Regions from separate parts of the Photobacterium satsumensis genome, predicted to be linked through region 2. Evidence: riboswitches for the same ligand, from Rfam matches in the RefSeq annotation. Region 2 holds a riboswitch; each other region holds the start of a gene.

Region 1 (3,224 bases), on a different contig from region 2:
TTTTGACGACATGGATTGATCAGACATAGTCATTCTCCAGTTCGTTGATAATCCCTTGCTGGAGGGCCGCGAGCTCACCATCAAATTGCCGAGGCGGGATACTTAATGGTACAGGTAATGGCTTAATTGATGCTGGAAAGCCAGCCATCATGTAAATGTGGTGGCCAAGGCGCAGTGCCTCTTGGGGATCATGGGTGATCAACAAGACTGTTTTATCTGCAAGTAGGGTTGCAGACAATGACTGTAATTTATGGCGTGTGACAGCATCGAGTGCAGAGAAAGGCTCATCCATCAGCACCAAGGGTTTGTCTTGCATTAAGGTACGAGCAAGAGCCACACGCTGACGCATGCCACCAGAAAGCTGGTTTGGCATAGCATTTGACTTATCTGCAAGCCCAACTGCGTCGAGCATTGCCATTGCCTTTTGCTTATCGGTTTTTTGGGAAGAACCAAAGCGAGCACTCAAGCACACATTGTCGATGACATTTAGCCATGGCAACAGCAGGTCTTGCTGTGCCATGTAGGCAAGATTGCCACCAAGTGGTAATGCATTGCTGGTAGTGATACTGCCAGCCCAATCCACATTATCTTCAAGTAAACCGGCAAGGTGACGAAGCAGGGTGGTTTTACCGCAGCCACTTTTACCAAGCAAACAGGTCCATTTTCCTGCTGGCAATGTAACATCGAGGTGTTTGAACAGCGGGTGTACAGCATCATTATATCGAAGCGTTAGTTGATCGATATTGACGGCCATCCCTACTGCTTTGTCAGCGGCAAGAGTGTTGTTCATTTTGTTGACAGCTTCCATGCTTATTCAGGTTTAAAATGGCCGGAAAAGAAATGATTTACCGGACCGTGCCCTGAGCCAATTTGTAACTCATCCGCATGATCGATAGCCTTGGTGATATAGCTTTTAGCATGTCGAACCGCTTGTTCTAGAGGGTATTCCTGGGCAAGGAAGGAAGCTGTAGCCGCAGAGAGCGTGCACCCTGTACCGTGGGTATTGCGAGTTGCTATACGTGGTGTGCTCATGCGGATAACGTCATTCTCGAGGATGAGCAGGTCGGTACTGAAGGCGTCTTTTTCTAGATGGCCACCTTTGAGAAGGGTTGAGCGGGCACCAATGGCACGCAACGCTGAAATCATGTCAGACATTTGCTGTTCAGTTTCAGGTAGAGTTGCACCAATAAGTGCTGCGGCTTCCGGTAGGTTAGGGGTGATCACATCGGCAAGGGGCAGCAATTCTGATTTTAGCGTCGAGATAGCCTCTTGCTCCAGTAGAAGATCGCCACTCGTTGCCACCATTACCGGGTCGATAACCAAGAACTTAGGTTGGTATTGGCGCAGCTTTTTTGCCACCATGCGGATGATATTGGCATCACTCAGCATACCAATTTTGACTGCTTTAACGTCAAGATCTGAAAATACGGCATCCAGTTGTTGTTCGACAAAGGCAGGATCAATACCAAGAATGCCGGTCACACCTTGCGTATTTTGCGCCGTTAAGGCTGTGATGACCGAACAGGCATAGCCGCCAGTAGCGGAAATAGCTTTAATGTCGGCCTGAATGCCAGCGCCGCCACCGCTGTCTGAACCAGCAATCGTAAGGGTGATCGGGGTGTTTGATGGAATTGACATAGTTACCTCTATTAAGACGTAAGGTAGCCAATGCCGTCGAACCAGAAAGGGGTCGAAAAGGGGCAGTGCAGCTAGTTCCCTACGCCATTATTAAATGGATCAGGTTCAACGGGTCCCACTACGTGGTCTCAGCGCTCGGCTCCCCGACTAACGGACAAAATTTTGCTTAAAGGACCAAAGAAATGTATTGGCCTTATTAAATCTGTTTTCTGGCTTAAATGCCTGAAGATGAGGCTAATCTAAACATGTTTTTTCCTATAGGGCAAACATGTTAGGAATAAAATGAGGTGATGGATGAAGAAAAATACAGAAAGGGAATAACAGGCAGCCATAAAATGGCTGCCTGTTTAATTACATCTTTTTGCAGTAAGCCGCGATAATAACCATGTTTGTACCCGCTGCTTTACCTGAAACGTGCAATGGGTTGTCAGTTAGGCGGATACCACGTACAGCGGTACCTTGTTTGATCACAAGGTTTGAGCCTTTTACTGGCAGGTCTTTGATAATAGTTACATTGTCACCAGCTTGTAGGGGAGTGCCGTTTACGTCAATCGTTTTTATCGCGTCAAGCTCAGCGAGTGCAATGCCTTTCTCTGCCCATTCAATCATGTCTTCTTCCATGTACAGCATATCGAGCAAATCCTGTGCCCAAGTTTCAGAAGAAAGACGCTTAAGCAAACGATAAGCCATAACCTGAACAGCTGGTTCTTGGCTCCACATGCTGTCGTTTAGACAACGCCAGTGGTTTTGGTCCAGGGTTTCAGCGTCTTCGATTTCTGTACGGCAAGTGCCACATACCATCACACAGCTACCTGCTGTTTGATCAGGAGACGCAGGTACTTCATAAACGCTCAGGTTGTCTTCTGAACTACACAGTTCACATTTAGCGCCAGAGCGCTCTTTAACGATTGATTCAATGCTCATAGGAATATTCCAAGGAAGTGTAATGGTGTTAGCTACCATACAGGTAACTATTCTGTTTATTATGCCATTTAATTCTGAGAAGGAAAGGAATCAAGATCATGATCACAATACTCTCATTTACTTACGTTCAAAAAACGTGCTGAATCAATTTTTAAGTAAAAAAAATGCAACAAATTTGTATGAGGTTATGTTGGTTTGGGACTAAGATCAAAGTGCTGGTTCAAGTCGTTATAGAAAGAAAATAGGATAATTTATGAAAAAGGCACTTTTTTTACTTTCATCTTTAGTACTTATTGGCTGTGACGATGAAGACGTTGTCAATACAGTGTCTGGCAACGCCGAGGTATTTTCTGTTACAGGCGCCGAAATTGAGGGAGCACAAGGCTATACAAGTATTGATAGCATTGAAAGTCAGTACCCGATTACGTTGCCTGATGAGCTTCCGGCAGGCTCAGAGGCCGAACTGGATAACAAACTGGGGTCACTTGGAATCGATATTGAAGATACGGATTGCGGTGTAATCGATACCACTGGTGATGTCTGCTTTGGAGCCGGAAGTGATACGGTTTGTGTGCCTGATGAAGTTAACAAGTTGGGGATCAAGCTTTATACCATTGATATCGATGAGGTAAAACGCGCTTATGATAACGGCTTCTATCCGA
Region 2 (3,224 bases):
GAGAGCAGGGCTTGAGTGAAGGAGAAACCGGTAATATGCCGCAGATACGGATCATGCCATAGCGAGGCAATATCGAGATCACTGGCCTCATTGATCAAGGCGCCAAGGGCTCCGATCACGAGAAAGAGAATGAGCCCGGCAGTCATGAGACCGGGCATCAGTTGGGTGGTACGTGTGTTCAAAAGTGAGTGCCTGCTACTTGGTCAGTGCTTGTTGCCACTCGCGTACCCAGCTTCTGCGCTGCTTCGCAACGTCTTGGGCTGAAAACTCCAACGCCTTAGCGGGTAGGGTTAGCGCTTTGAATTCAGCGGGCTGTGCGACACTCGTCACCGGGTACATCCAGTTACCCGTCGGGATCACGGATTGGAACTCTGGCGTCAGGATAAAGGCCAGGAACTGATCGGCCAGCGCTTGGTTGGGGCTGCTTTTCAGCTTGGCGGCGACTTCCACCTGCATGTAATGCCCCTCACTGAAATCGGCGGCTTTGTATTTGTCATCCTGCTCGGCAATTAGGTGATAGGCCGGAGAGGTGGTGTAGGAGAGCACCATATCGGACTCGCCCTTGAGGAACATGCTATAGGCTTCAGACCAGCCTTTGGTGACCGTGACTGTTTTCTGTGCCAGTTGCTGCCAAGCGTCAGCGGCTTTATCGCCATATATCGATTTCATCCACAGCATCAGGCCCTGGCCCGGGGTCGAGGTGCGTGGATCTTGGTAGATGATGCTTAAATCATCACGGTTGACCAGCTCATCCAAACTCTTGGGCGGGTTCGCCAGTTTGCTGCTGTCATAGACAAAGGCGAAGTAGCCGTAATCATAGGGAACAAAGGTGGTGTCATTCCATCCGTTTGGTAGGGCTAGTTCGCTAGTATCAACTTGGTGTTCAGCCAGCAGCCCTGTTTTCTTGGCTTCGGCAATCAGGTTGTTATCAAGGCCAAGCAATACATCGGCTTTGGTGCGTTTGCCTTCAAGGCGGACACGGTTGAGGATCGACACCCCGTCATCCAGGGCGACAAATTCCAAATTACACTCGCACTGTGCCTCAAAGGCTTTTTCGATCGCCGGCCCCGGTCCCCAGTCAGAGGCGAATGAGCTGTAGGTGTAAACCGTAAGGGTATTGTCCGCGGCCAATGCCGGAGCGGCAGCCAAGGTTAGAAGGGGAAGTAATTTTTTCACTATGCGCTCCTGATACTCTTGCGTCCGGCAAGAGGAAAAATAATCGTATGAGAGCGGCACAGGGTTGAGTAGAAGGCTGGCATCATGCCTGCCCGGCGGGATAACAAGGCATACCGTATCGAACTCAATTCCTACGCCAGCATTAACTGGATCAGGTTCTGTGGGTTTTGCCGGAGCAATCTCAGCGGCTTGCAGTATGACCAAGGCAAGCGGCGCTCCCCAATGAGAACGCCTGTTATTGTAATGTGCCAAGGTACGGGTTGCCAGCAGCAACGCTCTTTTATGCTAATCCTGATATCGGATTGGCGGCGTGCCGCCAGGTGTGTTCGTTGGCTCCAGAGAGTGGGTTTGACTACTGAGCGTCATTAAGTGACCAGTTGTAATCATAACTGACGTTATTGAGGGTGATTGGCTTTCCGTGCCGGTACTGGTTGATGTGCTTTTGTAGTTGGGATTGGTTACCAAAGTCACTGCCATACCAGTCATAAATCGAAGAAAGTGTGGTTTTGCCGCTTTTCGGGTTGACACCTTTACCGCTGTTGATAAAGCGGGTGGCAGATTTCTCCAGCAGACGCTCGTTATTGGTGGCAGTGAATGCTTCTGGCTGGAGATCTGGGCAGCCTAGGCTGGCGCAGTTGACCACATAGTGGATACGCGGGTCCTGCCAGATCGGGCGCAATATGCGGTGCTCGATATCATTGAGGGAGAGCGTCTTGCCATTGATAGTTAGTACTTGCTCATCCCATGGGCCAAAACTGAAGAAACCGCCCAGTTTGGTGATGGAAGAGACGGGGTAGCTATCGAGGATCAGCTTGACCGTTTGGGCGTTATAGAGGTTAACCCAGTAGGCAAATTGCTCGTTGCGGCTCAGTTGGTGCGGATCTCGCTTGGTGAGATCGCGCAGGTAGCGGTCCAGCTCGTATTTGTCACTGTCAGTCACCCGGCCGTAGCGGAATAAGGTTTGGTTGGGCTGGACAACAAGGTATTTATCGAGCACCCGTTGCCAGCGGCTGTGATCAACGGTTTGTGAGTCGCTGGTGGCGTATTGCTGCCAATAGGGCCAGAGATCGGCCTTGGGGGCCGCAAAAGTACTGGCCGATAGCAAGAGAAACAACAGGCTGACAAAAAAGCGCATAGAACATCCTTAATCTTGGTCCCAAGAGACGACAGGGTTTAGCTTAGACGACCTGCTGGTGGCTCGGTTTATTGCATAAAAGACAGAAAAACGCCCCAGTCATAGTGAACTGGGGCGTTAATGTTATCTGTATTTAGCAAAAACAGTAATGACGTTACGCCAAGAAAGCAGGGATCTTATTTTCGTACTCGGCAATTTTGTCTTCGTGCTGCAAGGTCAGGCCGATATTATCAAGGCCGTTTAGCAGGCAGTGACGACGGAACTCGTCGATTTCAAACCCGTACTGCTTGCCGTTGGCAGTCACCTGCATCGCTTCCAGATCAACGGTGACTTCAGCACCTTCATTCGCTTCGACGTACTGGAAGATTTCATCGACTTCCTGCTCGGTCAGGCGAACCGGCACCATCTGGTTGTTGATGGAGTTGCCGTAGAAGATATCGGCAAAACTTGGCGCAATCATCACCTGAATACCGTAATCGGCCAGTGCCCATGGTGCGTGCTCGCGGGACGAGCCACAACCGAAGTTTTCACGAGCCAGCAAGATGCTGGCGCCTTGGTAGCGCGGGGCATTCATGATGAATTCTGGGTTTGGCTGCTCGCCGGCATCGTCAAGGAAGCGCCAGTCATGGAACAGGTGCTTGCCGAAACCGGTACGGGTGACCTTTTGCAAAAACTGCTTAGGGATAATGGCATCGGTATCGACGTTGGCTGCATCCAATGGAACGACCAATCCGGTATGTTGTTTAAATCCTGTCATTGTTTCGTTCCTTCTCTTAAGCCGTCACTGCAACGTTGTCTAGTTCGCGGATATCAACAAAGTGGCCCGCACAAGCTGCCGCAGCCGCCATAGCAGGGCTGACTAGGTGGGTACGACCGTCGCGGCCCTGACGGCCTTCGAAGTTGCGGTTACTGG
Region 3 (3,224 bases), on a different contig from region 2:
ACCTTTGGTATTGATTACCACAGTGATCACCCACCTGTTCGGTGGCTCTGCAGGCCGTGAAGGGACGGCTGTGCAAATCGGTGGGGCATCGACCCATTGGCTAGCACGTAAATTTAAGCTAAATGAGTCTGACACTCGGCTTATTCTGATTGCAGGTGTAGCCGCTGGCTTTGGTGCCGTATTCGGCACCCCGTTGACTGGCGCTATCTTTGCCCTTGAAGTATTGGCTATAGGCCGCTTGCGTTACGATGCAATCATTCCGGCCTTGTTCGCTGCAATATTGGCAGATGTGGTTTGCTCGGCCTGGGGCGTGCACCATACTCATTACCGCATCGATTTCCTTGAAACCATCACCTTATTTGAACATGCGGTCAAAGTGGACTTGTGGATGATCGCCAAGATTGTGGTCGCTGCGGTTGCATTTGGATTGGCGGGGTATTTATTCGGTGAGCTAACCCATGCCTTCAAAGATATCTTTAAGGCGACCCTGAAAAACCCATACCTGATTGTGGTTGTCGGTGGTTTGATCGTCATTGGTGCTGTTCAGCTGATCGGCAACTATGATTATATTGGCTTGGGTGTGTATTCGAGCCGGGAAGGTGGCGTCAGTATTTTAAGTGCCTTCCAGGATGGAGGCGCCGAGTGGTATAGCTGGCTACTCAAATTGTTGTTAACGGCTATCACCCTTGCTGCTGGTTATAAGGGCGGAGAAGTTACGCCTTTGTTCTTCGTCGGAGCGACGTTGGGTAATACCATGGCTTGGGTGCTGGGTGCGCCGGTTGATTTATTTGCCGCCCTTGGCTTCTTGGCAGTGTTTGCCGCAGCGACCAATACACCACTGGCTTGTACCATTATGGGTGTTGAGCTATTTGGGGCTGAGCACATGTTGTATTTCGCCATTGCTTGCTATACCGCTTATTTCTTCAGTGGCCACACCGGGATTTATTCATCACAGCGAGTGGCGGTACCTAAGCTGCTTGACTTGGATGGTGCGCCGAAGATCACCCATAAGCTCGGTGAGCTGAGAGAAACCCATTCCTCATTGCTTAAGTCACTTGTGAAGCGCTTCAAATAATTTTGTTTGGAGGCGGCGTGTTATGCAAAGGTAGCAATGTTTTTGCCAAATAAGTATTAAAACTGTGGGTTCTGCCTTGCCGAGGCAGAACCCCTTTCATATACTGCTAGTTCAACTTGTCGGAGTGCCATTTGGCTGAGACCGCATTGCGGGATCCGTAGAACCTGATCAGGCTAATACCTGCGAAGGGAACAAGAGAGACTCTTCTGCATCGCTGTATTCACAGTGGCAGTATCAGACGAAACTATACACCCTACGTATAGCCTCTTGTTTACGCACCTATCCGCCAAGCACTTTCCCCTTTATGGACTAAAAAGGAAATTGCTATGTCGAATCGCAAACAAGCGAGACTGGAAGCGAAACAATTTATCGATTCACTGACCACCCAGGCTTACCCGAACTCCCGGAAAGTCTATGTCACCGGTAGCCGCGAAGATATCCGGGTGCCAATGCGTGAAATTGCCCTGGCCGACAGCTTGGTTGGTGGGAGCAAAGATGATCCTGTTTTTGAGCCCAATGAGTCGATACGTGTCTATGACACTTCTGGCTTTTATACCGATCCTGAGCAACCCGCTGATATCTATGCTGGCCTGCCAAAACTGCGTGAAGCATGGATTGAGGAGCGGGGTGATACCGAGCATCTTGATGAGCTAAGCTCGCAATACTCCAAAGACCGTTTGGCCGATGACACACTTGATGAGCTACGGTTTGAGCAACAGTCTCGTATCCGGCGCGCCAAAACAGGTGCTAATGTCACCCAATTGCACTATGCCCGTCAGGGGATCATCACGCCCGAAATGGAATATATCGCGATCCGTGAAAATATGGGGCGGGCAACATATCGAGATGAGGTGCTCAACCAACAGCATCCGGGTATGGCCTTTGGTGCAAACCTTCCTGAAGAAATTACCCCCGAATTTGTCCGCCGTGAAGTTGCTGAAGGCCGGGCTATCATCCCTTGTAATATCAATCACCCCGAATCTGAGCCGATGATTATTGGCCGAAACTTTCTGGTCAAGGTCAATGCCAATATCGGTAACTCGTCGGTCAGCTCTTCAATTGAAGAAGAGGTTGAGAAACTAGTGTGGTCGACCCGTTGGGGAGGCGATACGGTAATGGATCTTTCTACCGGGCGAAATATTCATGAAACCCGTGAGTGGATCATCCGCAACAGCCCTGTCCCGATTGGTACTGTGCCTATGTATCAGGCGCTGGAAAAGGTCAATGGTATTGCCGAGAACCTAAATTGGGACGTATTCCGCGATACCTTGCTGGAACAAGCCGAGCAGGGGGTCGACTACTTTACAATTCATGCCGGCGTCTTGCTGCGCTATGTCCCGATGACAGCCAAAAGGGTCACGGGTATTGTCTCGCGCGGTGGTTCAATCATGGCCAAATGGTGTTTGGCCCATCATCAGGAAAGCTTCCTGTACCAGCACTTCCGAGAGATTTGCGAAATCTGTGCCCAGTACGACATTGCCCTGTCATTGGGGGATGGCCTGCGCCCGGGCTCGGTGGCTGATGCCAATGATGAGGCGCAGTTTAGTGAGCTGCGTACACTGGGTGAGCTAACCAAGATTGCATGGGAATACGATGTCCAGGTGATGATTGAAGGCCCGGGGCATGTACCGATGCACATGATCAAAGAGAACATGGAAGAGCAGCTCAAGCACTGCGATGAAGCGCCATTTTATACCTTGGGGCCGTTGACGACCGATATCGCGCCGGGCTATGACCATATTACCTCTGGCATCGGTGCCGCCATGATCGGCTGGTATGGCTGTGCCATGCTGTGCTACGTCACCCCGAAAGAACACTTGGGCCTGCCGAATAAAGAAGATGTAAAGGTGGGGCTGATCACGTACAAGCTGTGTGCCCATGCGGCAGACTTAGCAAAAGGCCACCCCGGCGCTCAGGTTCGCGATAACGCCTTGTCGAAGGCACGCTTTGAGTTCCGCTGGGAGGATCAATTTAATCTGGCTTTAGATCCTGAAACGGCTCGAGCCTACCATGATGAAACACTCCCTCAGGAGTCCGGCAAAATCGCGCATTTTTGTTCGATGTGCGGACCGAAATTCTGCTCGATGAAGATCTCACAAGAAGTCCGTGACTATGCAAAAGGGCTAGAGAAAGACGGCGATTTAGCGGT

Evidence for each region. A riboswitch is a leader RNA that binds a small molecule or an ion and turns the genes downstream of it on or off. The one in region 2 is predicted to bind thiamine pyrophosphate.
Region 1: it holds a riboswitch for thiamine pyrophosphate, as region 2 does, so the genes downstream of both, thiD (bifunctional hydroxymethylpyrimidine kinase/phosphomethylpyrimidine kinase) here and thiB (thiamine ABC transporter substrate binding subunit) in region 2, are expected to answer to the same signal.
Region 3: it holds a riboswitch for thiamine pyrophosphate, as region 2 does, so the genes downstream of both, thiC (phosphomethylpyrimidine synthase ThiC) here and thiB (thiamine ABC transporter substrate binding subunit) in region 2, are expected to answer to the same signal.

The regions. Positions count from the first base shown of each region.
Region 1 is NZ_JAKJSK010000006.1:952,229-955,452, reverse strand. It holds gene L4D79_RS04535 (ABC transporter ATP-binding protein) at 20-790, opposite strand; gene thiD (bifunctional hydroxymethylpyrimidine kinase/phosphomethylpyrimidine kinase) at 811-1,638, opposite strand; TPP riboswitch at 1,698-1,794, opposite strand; gene L4D79_RS04525 (PhnA domain-containing protein) at 1,990-2,562, opposite strand; gene L4D79_RS04520 (hypothetical protein) at 2,816-3,224, shown strand, end outside.
Region 2 is NZ_JAKJSK010000016.1:47,197-50,420, forward strand. It holds gene thiP (thiamine/thiamine pyrophosphate ABC transporter permease ThiP) at 1-158, opposite strand, end outside; gene thiB (thiamine ABC transporter substrate binding subunit) at 196-1,176, opposite strand; TPP riboswitch at 1,288-1,408, opposite strand; gene L4D79_RS25630 (DUF547 domain-containing protein) at 1,529-2,311, opposite strand; gene leuD (3-isopropylmalate dehydratase small subunit) at 2,466-3,068, opposite strand; gene leuC (3-isopropylmalate dehydratase large subunit) at 3,085-3,224, opposite strand, start outside.
Region 3 is NZ_JAKJSK010000011.1:208,057-211,280, reverse strand. It holds gene L4D79_RS22275 (voltage-gated chloride channel family protein) at 1-1,075, shown strand, start outside; TPP riboswitch at 1,186-1,283, shown strand; gene thiC (phosphomethylpyrimidine synthase ThiC) at 1,402-3,224, shown strand, end outside.